4 regions of the Streptomyces sp. NPDC052225 genome follow, and region 2 is predicted to be linked to each of the others. Evidence: riboswitches for the same ligand, from Rfam matches in the RefSeq annotation. Region 2 holds a riboswitch; each other region holds the start of a gene.

Region 1 (2,189 bases), on a different contig from region 2:
CGTGCGAGCGCAGGTACGCGACCGGGTCGATGTCCGAGCCGTACTCGGGGCTCGTGCGGGCCTCGAAGTGGAGGTGCGGGCCGGTGACGTTGCCCGTGGCGCCGGAGAGGCCTATCTGCTGGCCCGGGGTGACCGACTGGCCCACGGAGACGCCGATGGACGACAGGTGACCGTACTGGGTGTACGTGCCGTCGTTCATCTTGATCACGATGTTGTTGCCGTACGCGCCGCCCCAGCCGGCCTCGACGACGGTGCCGGAGCCGACGGCGTGCACCGCGGTGCCGCTCGCGGCGTGGAAGTCGATGCCGGTGTGGCTGCCGGAGGACCACAGGCCGCTGCTCGCCTTGTAGGCGGTGGAGACGTACGAGTTGGAGATGGGCGCCACGTAGGTGTTGAGGCGCTTGCGCTCGGCCTCACGCGCGGCGCGCTCCTTGGCCTCGCGCTCCTTCTTGGCCTTCGCCTCGGCGGCGCGCCTCTCGGCCTCGGCCTTCTTCTGGGCCTCCTCGGCCGCCTTCTTCTCGGCGGCGGCTTCGGCGGCGGCCTTCTTCTGCGCGGAGGCCTGTGCGTCGATCTGGTCGGCCAGGGAGTCGCCGATGGCGATGGCCTGCGTCAGGCCGTTCTGGTCGGCGGCCGCGGAGTCTGCGGCGAGAGCGGGGGCGGCGAAGCCTCCGATGACACCGGTCGTGGTGAGCGCCGCGACGCCCGCGACCTGCGCGGTGGTACGCGTGAGACGGCTCGGACGACGGTGCTTCCCGGTGGCACGGGTGAACGCCATGAAGGGGTTGATCCTTTCCTTCCCTCTCGCCTACCGGGTTAGCTGACGGGTTCGGAGCAGGAAGGTCTCCTACGGGCTCCCTCCCCTCGCGGGAAGAGCGCCCGATTCACCCCAGGGACTGCGGTGGGTCCCCGGCTCCCCTGGCTCGCGCCATGGGGGACTCGGCGATGACTGTCCGGTGTCGCGGGCGCGACGTGTGTCTGGCGGACAGCCGGACCGACGCTAAGCGGGACATCTTTCAATCAACAAACGGATCCCGGCTTTTGTAGTGCATGCCACAGAGCAGACAGGCAACCTCCGCCTCAATTCGGACATATGCGATCGATAGCTAGTCGAGAGGCGGACAACTGCGGACGTGAGCGACACCACGAAGCCCCGGTGGCCTATGCGGCCACCGGGGCTTGCGGTCTCCTGCGGGTCGTCCGGGTCAGCCGGTGACGACGCTCACCTCGCCGATCCCGAGCGCCTTGACGGGCTCCTCGATCTGCGCGGCGTCGCCCACCAGGATCGTCACCAGACGGTCGGCCGGGAAGGCGCTCACGACCGCCGCAGTGGCCTCCACGGTGCCCGTGGCGGCGAGTTGGCGGTACAGCTGCGCCTGGTAGTCGTCCGGCAGGTGCTGCTCGACCTGGTCGGCGAGCGTGCCGGCGACGGCCGCGGCGGTCTCGAACTTCAGCGGGGCCACGCCCACCAAGTTCTGCACCGCGGTGTCGCGTTCGGCGTCCGTGAGGCCCTCCGCGGCCAGCGTGCGCAGGACCTTCCAGAGGTCGTCGAGCGCGGGCCCGGTGTTCGGCGTGTCCACGGACCCGCTGATGGCGAGCATCGCGGCGCCCGTGCCGTCCGGCGCCGAACGCAGCACCTGGGCGAAGGAGCGCACTCCGTAGGTGTAGCCCTTCTCCTCGCGCAGAACCCGGTCGAGGCGCGAGGTGAGGGTGCCGCCGAGGCAGTACGTGCCGAGGATCTGCGCGGCCCACACGCGGTCGTGCCGGTCGGGTCCGATGCGGCCGATGAGCAGCTGCGTCTGCACGGCGCCCGGGCGGTCCACGATGACGACGCGTCCGGTGTCGTCGGCGGTGACCGGCGGGACCGGGCGGGGCTCGGTGGTGTCGCCGGTCCAGGCGCCGAGCGTGTCCCCCAGGAGGGCGTCGACGTCGACGCCCGTCAGGTCGCCCACCACTACGGCTGTAGCGGTGGCAGGGCGTACGTGCTTCTCGTAGAAGGCGCGTACGGCGGCCGCGTCGATCGCGGTGACGGTCTCCTCGGTGCCCTGGCGCGGGCGCGACATGCGCGCGCTCGCCGGGAAGAGCTGCCGGGAGAGCTCCTTGGCCGCGCGGCGGGCCGGGTTGGCGCTCTCGTGCGGGATCTCGTCCAGGCGGTTGCGCACCAAGCGCTCGATCTCGCTGTCGGCGAAGGC
Region 2 (2,189 bases):
GCCTTCGGTGAAGCTGTCCCCCACCGCCGCGTAGGACCGAATCGTGCCGCCGCTGAATGATCTCGATTCGTTTGCCACGACCACACATCTTTCACCCTGGGATGTGACCTACGCGACCGTAGCCAGGGGTTGACGGGTGGTGAGATAGCCCACTCGGCCCCCGGGGAATATCCCGGGGGGCCGAGTGGATCGCGCGCGCCGGGTCCTGTCAGACGCTCACACCGTGCTGGCGCAGGTACGCCAGGGGGTCGATGTCGGAGCCGTAGTTCGGGGACGTACGGATCTCGAAGTGCAGGTGCGGCCCGGTGACGTTGCCGGTCGCGCCCGACAGGCCGATCTGCTGCCCGGCGGTGACGGCCTGGCCGGCCGAGACGCCCACCGACGACATGTGGGCGTACTGCGAGTACTTGCCGTCGGCGTGCTGGATGACGACCTCGTTGCCGTAGCTGCCGTCCCAGCCGGCCGAGACGACGGTGCCGGCGGCGATCGCCTTGAGCGAGGTGCCGGTGGCAACGGTGAAGTCGGTCCCGGTGTGGTAGCCGCTGGACCACATGGAGCCGTTCTGGTGGTACGGGGTACCGATGGACGCGGCGACGGGCTTCACGTAGGAGGTGGTGGTGGAGGCGCTCGCCTGCGTCGCCGTGGTGGTGGCCTTGGCCGCGCCGCCGAGCGTGAGCTTCGTGCCGGGCTTGATGAGCGCGGCGTCGGAGCCGATCGCGGCCTTGTTGTCCTGGTAGAGCTGCTTCCAGCCGCCGTCGACGCCCTGCGCCTCGGCGATCTTGGAGAGCGTGTCACCGGCCTTCACCGTGTACGTCGTGGCGGTGGCGGCATGGGCGCCGGTCGCGCCGATCAGCGGCAGGGCGAGCGCGGCTCCGCCGGCGGAGACGACGGCGGCGGCGCGGGTGACGCGCTGGGACTTCGGACGGCGGTGCTTTCCCTTTGCGGGCATGGCGAAATCTCTCTCCGTCGCCTACGAGGTGAGCTGTCGGGTTCGGACGGGAGATGTCCGGCCGCGCCCGTCGTACGGACGCGACTTCACCCCGAGCCGCATGGGGAATTCCCTCGGCGGCGTACTGCCTGTGGGTCCCCCGCTCCTGCCGTCACGGGTAGTCGTTCGGAATCCGGGCGGTGGCAGGACTAGGCGTTCCGACCGGAGTTGGTGGTGACCGTAAAGGAATGAGAAAGGCGGCGACAAGCGCCGAATTCACGTACGCCAGCCCTTTCTTGATCGACTGGGAGTTCCCGGTGTCACCCTGCGTCGACCCTTCCGCTTTACCAACGCCTTACCCCTAGCAAATTCCGCGCGCCGCAATCCGGACGACCGCCACGGAACGTCACGGCTATGAGCCTGCTCACGCAGACCTGCGCAACACCCGTGCTACCAGGGACAGTTACCAAGGAAAGCCTCAAATCGGACAGATGGTTGCCCCGGGAAGCCATGTCGTATCGTCAGGAGCGCGATCCGCCGGCGAGCAACGCCGGTGCCCCGACCGGGAGGAGCCCCCGTGACGCAGCACGTCCCGTCCACCGAGCCCGAGCTGGCCGGAGTACGCAACTTCCGGGACGTCGGCGGCCTCCCGACCGTGGACGGCCGGCGCGTGCGCCAGGGCGTGCTCTACCGCAGCGGACACCTCGCCCACGCCACCGCCGAGGACGCGGTGTTCCTCGCGGGCCTCGGGCTGCACACGGTCTTCGACTTCCGCAACGCGGCGGACCAGCGCCTTGAGGGCGCCGACGTCGAGTTGCCGGGCGTGCGCAATGTGAACCTGCCGCTGTCCGACCCGGCCGACGGCGCCGAGTTCTGGCAGATGGTCCGCGACGGCGACATAGAGCAGCTGCGGGCGCTCCTGTCCGAGGGCCGCGCCGCGAACCGCATGATCACGTCCTACCGCTCGATCATCACGCAGCGCACCGGCGAGCACAGCCGGGTGCTGCACGCGCTCGCCGAGGACAGCGTCCCCGCCCTGATGCACTGCGCCGCGGGCAAGGACCGCGCGGGCCTGTCGATCGCCGTGACACTGCTCGCGGTCGGCGTGGAGCGCGACGCCATCGAGGCGGACTACCTGGAGTCGAACGCGAAGCACCGCCGCTACAAGGTGCGCCGCAGCGGCACGTCCGCGGACGCGTACTCCCCCGAGGTCATGGAGCTGCTCAGCCCGCTCTTCGACGCGCGCGCCGAGTACCTGAAC
Region 3 (2,189 bases), on a different contig from region 2:
CTGGCGCTGCACTCGGGCCGGACCAAGGCGCAGATCAGCGCGGACATCGAACGCGACACCGTGCTGACCGCTGAACAGAGCCGGGAGTTCGGCCTCGTGGACCACGTCCTGGCGAGCCGCAAGACGTCGCTCGGCACCCAGGATCCGAGGTGACGTGTCGATGTACCCGCCCGAACTGCCGCCGCTGCCCGCGCTGACCCGCGCCGAGTGCGAGCTGGTGGACAACTATCTGGCCGTGGTCGATCTGCTGGCCCGGATCAATCCGGCGCGGGGCGAGGACACCTACCGGGGGCTGCGCGCGGCCCAGGCGCTCGTCAGCCGCGCGACGGCGCTGCGGGACGCCCTGACGCTGATGCACCAGCGCGGAGAGAGCGAGGTGCATGCCGCAACCCTGACACGGGCTCTTCGCGTCTTGGACGGGGAGAGGCGAACACAGAGGGTCACCTTGCCGCCAGAAACTGTCAGTTGAGGTCGCCGAGCATCCCTCGCCCGTCCGACCCGTCTGGGTCCGGGGTGAAACGGCCCGGATGGTGTACCCCCGAATGGCGTAGACGTTCGTCCGTCAAAAAGCCCTTCGGAGTTGCGTCACGGCTGTACGCGGGCACCGGAATTCACCGTTCCGCCGCTGGTACGAGCATGGTCGGGCGTCGCGCCCGGGGCCCGAAAGCCGCACCGTCCACCTGAACGGGCCAAGCGTGAGGAGCCTCACTTACCGCCGGTTCAGCTCGGTTTTCGGGACACGAGTGCGTGAAGATCCCTTCCGACGACAAGCCCCCGCCGCCGCGGCGGGGCGGTCCGTGCGGACGCCGAGTCCTGCCGCCGCACGGATGTCAGGTCGACAGAAGTGGATCGGCAGGAGTGGAGGACCCAATCACGACGGGTCACCGGCACACCTCGTCCGAGGCGTGACCGAGGGGCCCTTGGGGTGAAGCCGCATCACGCGGCCGGGCATCTTCGCCAGCCCGAACCCGACAGGTCATCCTTCGCAGGCGGCTGACGAAGGGTTGCGCATGACTGCGCTCGATCGTGTCCCGTCGCTGCTGACCAGGGCCGGTACCGCCTCGGTCCTCACCCTCGCCGTGGCGGGAGCGGGACTCATGGTCCCCGGCGCCGCGCCGGAGGCATCGGCTGCGGCGGCCTCGACCAAAGCTCTCCAGGTCGCGGCTTCCAAGAAGGGAGCGCCCTACAAGTGGGGCGCCGCGGGCCCGCACCGGTTCGACTGCTCCGGCCTGACGCTCTACTCGTTCAAGCGGGCGGGCAAGAAGCTGCCCCGTACCGCAGCCCAGCAGTACAACAAGACGCGTCATATCCGTGCGGCCTCCCGCACCCGCGGTGACCTGGTCTTCTTCCACTCGGGACGGAGCGTTTACCACGTCGGCATCTACGCCGGCAAGGGACGGATCTGGCACTCCCCGAAGACCGGGGACGTGGTGAGACTGCAGAAGATCTGGACGAAGAGCGTCTGGTACGGCCGGGTGCGCTGACGCCCCTCGCCGGACCGCAGCGCCGCAGGTGAGGCGGGCCGGGCGCCAGGCCCGCCCCCTGTGGCCGCTGAAGACCGGCCGAGATCGCTTTCGATTGAAATCATCACTATTGGTTACTCATGCCGATATGAGCGAGCGCAACGAGACCCCGTTGGAGCGTGCCGACCGCAACTTCGGTGAGCTGCTCCAGGAGCTGCGTGTCGTCCAGACCGGCGTGCAGTTCCTCTTCGCCTTCCTGCTGACGCTCGCCTTCACGCCGCGCTTTCCGGACCTGGACTCCGTGCAGCGCGCCACGTACGTGACGACGCTGCTCCTCGCGGTCGTGGCCGCGGCCCTGCTGACCGCGCCCGCCGCGGTGCACCGGGTGCTGTTCCAGATGGGGGCCAAGCCGCAGATCGTGCAGGTCTCGTCGCGGCTCGCGGCCTTCGGGATGGTCGTTCTCGTGCTCGCCCTGTCCGGGTCCGTGCTGCTGGTCGTCGACGTGACCCTCGATCGCGGCGCCGGTGTCGCGGCGGGGGCCGGCACCCTCCTGGTCTGCGCGGGACTGTGGGGAGCGCTGCCCTGGGCGCTGCGCCGCACCCTCACCCGAGCAGAGGCTCGAGAAGAAGGACGAGGGCCAGGAGGACCAGAGCGCTCCCCGTGACGGCTTCCACCGCGCGGGCGGTGCGCGGCCTGCGCAGCCACCGGCCGAGCCGGTCCACCAGC
Region 4 (2,189 bases), on a different contig from region 2:
CTACGCCCCGCGCGCCGACCTGGCCAGCCGCTCGCAGCAGATAGCCGTCGCCGAGAAGGTCCTCGACGCCAGGGGCACGGCCGCCTGGCCGAGCTGCTCGCTCGCCGCGGGCCTCAGCAAGAGCGACGACTCCGCCGACGTCGACCCGGGTACGAGCCCCTCCCCGCAGGCGTCCGATGCGGACACGTCCTCGGGAGAGAAGAATCACGACGGGTCGGACGACTCGGACACCGCATCCGACGGCGCGTCAACTGACGCCTCGGGGGATACCTCCGGTAACGGCACCGACGGCGACAAGAGTGACACCGCGGCCGACGAGAGCTCGAACAACTCGGACAAGTCGGAGCAGAGCGCCACAACTCCCTCGGCCGACCCGGGCGATTCGGCCGGCCCGGCCGACTCGGCGGACCCCGCCGACGCGTCCGGCTCCGTCGATCCGGCCGCCCCCGAGTCCTCCGCCTCGGCCACCCCGGACCCCTCCGCCACCGGCGGCGACGCCTCCGCCGCCGGCCGCCACCGCGGCGACCGGGCCGCCGACGACGACGCCGACTCCCGTACGGGAGAAGGCCGTCACGCCTCCCGCGACGACAAGCGCGGCGACGGGACCTACACGGTCCGCTCCGGCGACAACCTCTGGGACATCGCCGACGCGCAGGACGTGGACGGCGGGTGGGCCGCGCTCTACGACCGGAACAAGAAGGAGGTCGGGTCCGACCCGGACCTCATCATTCCTGGTCAGAGTCTGGATCTTGGTCTCGAATCGGTCGAAAAGTAGCGGGAGTTCGGGACGCATTGATGGTTGTTTGTCCGCTTTGGCGCAAGTGAGAGATGGGTCTCAAAGGGCCTGATCGTCTTTGAAATCGGGCGGATCCACTGCTTACGGTCGTGACCGCTCGCCACAGCGGGCCCCGATGGACGTCACGCCGAATCCTGCCAACGTCCGTACGGGAACAGTCGACGCGTCAGCGCCGTAGGCAGGAGCGGGGGACCCAGGTAAGCGCCGTACGAGGTCGACGACTTCGGACGGCTAGGGGTTAAGCCGCGCACAAGGATGCGCGGCCGGGCACTCACTGGCCCGAACCCGACAGCTCACCTCGTAGGCGTCGGTGAGGGGATCTCTCCATGCTGCTTTCCAGCAAGGGCAAGCACCGCCGCCCGTCCAAGGCCGTCCGTGTCGCCACGCTCGCCGGTGTCGCCGGTGCCGCCGTCGCCGTCCCGCTGATGGGTGCCACCTCGGCCTCCGCCGCGACCACCTCCGAGTGGGACCAGGTCGCCCAGTGCGAGTCCGGTGGCAACTGGTCGATCAACACCGGCAACGGCTACTACGGCGGCCTCCAGTTCTCGTCCTCCACGTGGGCCGCGTACGGCGGCACCGCCTACGCGTCCTCGGCCGACCAGGCCTCCAAGGCGCAGCAGATAGCCGTCGCCGAGAAGGTCCTCGCCTCCCAGGGCAAGGGCGCCTGGCCGAGCTGTGGCGTCAACCTGTCCGGCGCGTCCACCGGCAACTCCGCTCCGGCCGCCGAGACGCAGCAGCAGGCGCAGCCGCAGCAGCAGGCGCAGCCCAAGCAGCAGGAGCGCTCGGACTCGTCCACGACGACCCGCTCCGAGAAGCGCGAGACCGTCACGACCCCGACCGGCCAGAAGGTCGAGAAGGGCGACGGCGAGTACAAGGTCAAGTCCGGCGACACCCTCGGCGAGATCGCCGGCGCGCACGGCACGACCTGGCAGAAGCTGTTCAAGCTGAACAAGGACATCGTCAAGGACGCCGACCTGATCTACCCGGGTCAGCAGCTCCACCTGAAGTAGTCCGCAGCCGCACCCTTATAGGGAGTCCCGGCATCGGCGGACGCCGAGGACCCCGCCCCGTCCCCACGGGCCGCTCGCACCGCGACCCCCGTTCCGGAATCCGGAACGGGGGTCGCTGTTTTTGTTCCGTTCAGGAACATTTCGCTCACGGCGTTGTCCAAGGGACGGTCGGTCGGCTGGCCGATGCCCCGGAGGCGGTTAGGCTCAAGGGGTCGAGGCCGTGCATCGCGGCCCCGCATAGCCCGCGTCACATCCCAGAAGGAGATGCTCGTGCCGTCCATCGACGTCGTCGTAGCCCGGGAAATCCTGGACTCCCGAGGCAACCCCACGGTCGAGGTCGAGGTCGGCCTCGACGACGGCAGCACGGGTCGTGCTGCTGTCCC

What was found. Region 2 has a riboswitch for cyclic di-AMP ahead of AB0L37_RS21285 (LysM peptidoglycan-binding domain-containing M23 family metallopeptidase). Riboswitches for the same ligand answer to the same signal wherever they lie in the genome.
Positions count from the first base shown of each region.
Region 1: it holds a riboswitch for cyclic di-AMP, as region 2 does, so the genes downstream of both, AB0L37_RS14990 (M23 family metallopeptidase) here and AB0L37_RS21285 (LysM peptidoglycan-binding domain-containing M23 family metallopeptidase) in region 2, are expected to answer to the same signal.
Region 3: it holds a riboswitch for cyclic di-AMP, as region 2 does, so the genes downstream of both, AB0L37_RS17535 (C40 family peptidase) here and AB0L37_RS21285 (LysM peptidoglycan-binding domain-containing M23 family metallopeptidase) in region 2, are expected to answer to the same signal.
Region 4: it holds a riboswitch for cyclic di-AMP, as region 2 does, so the genes downstream of both, AB0L37_RS22555 (transglycosylase family protein) here and AB0L37_RS21285 (LysM peptidoglycan-binding domain-containing M23 family metallopeptidase) in region 2, are expected to answer to the same signal.

Region 1 covers NZ_JBFAVD010000008.1:147,059-149,247, forward strand. Annotated here, with positions in the region: gene AB0L37_RS14990 (M23 family metallopeptidase) at 1-775, opposite strand, end outside; cyclic di-AMP (ydaO/yuaA leader) riboswitch at 788-952, opposite strand; gene AB0L37_RS14995 (pitrilysin family protein) at 1,203-2,189, opposite strand, start outside.
Region 2 covers NZ_JBFAVD010000014.1:57,415-59,603, reverse strand. Annotated here, with positions in the region: gene AB0L37_RS21290 (SGNH/GDSL hydrolase family protein) at 1-78, opposite strand, end outside; gene AB0L37_RS21285 (LysM peptidoglycan-binding domain-containing M23 family metallopeptidase) at 209-949, opposite strand; cyclic di-AMP (ydaO/yuaA leader) riboswitch at 953-1,138, opposite strand; gene AB0L37_RS21280 (tyrosine-protein phosphatase) at 1,506-2,189, shown strand, end outside.
Region 3 covers NZ_JBFAVD010000010.1:165,346-167,534, reverse strand. Annotated here, with positions in the region: gene AB0L37_RS17545 (ATP-dependent Clp protease proteolytic subunit) at 1-153, shown strand, start outside; gene AB0L37_RS17540 (hypothetical protein) at 161-469, shown strand; cyclic di-AMP (ydaO/yuaA leader) riboswitch at 795-1,007, shown strand; gene AB0L37_RS17535 (C40 family peptidase) at 1,011-1,484, shown strand; gene AB0L37_RS17530 (DUF6328 family protein) at 1,612-2,127, shown strand; gene AB0L37_RS17525 (LysE family translocator) at 2,066-2,189, opposite strand, start outside.
Region 4 covers NZ_JBFAVD010000015.1:138,604-140,792, reverse strand. Annotated here, with positions in the region: gene AB0L37_RS22560 (transglycosylase family protein) at 1-775, shown strand, start outside; cyclic di-AMP (ydaO/yuaA leader) riboswitch at 912-1,118, shown strand; gene AB0L37_RS22555 (transglycosylase family protein) at 1,123-1,806, shown strand; gene eno (phosphopyruvate hydratase) at 2,077-2,189, shown strand, end outside.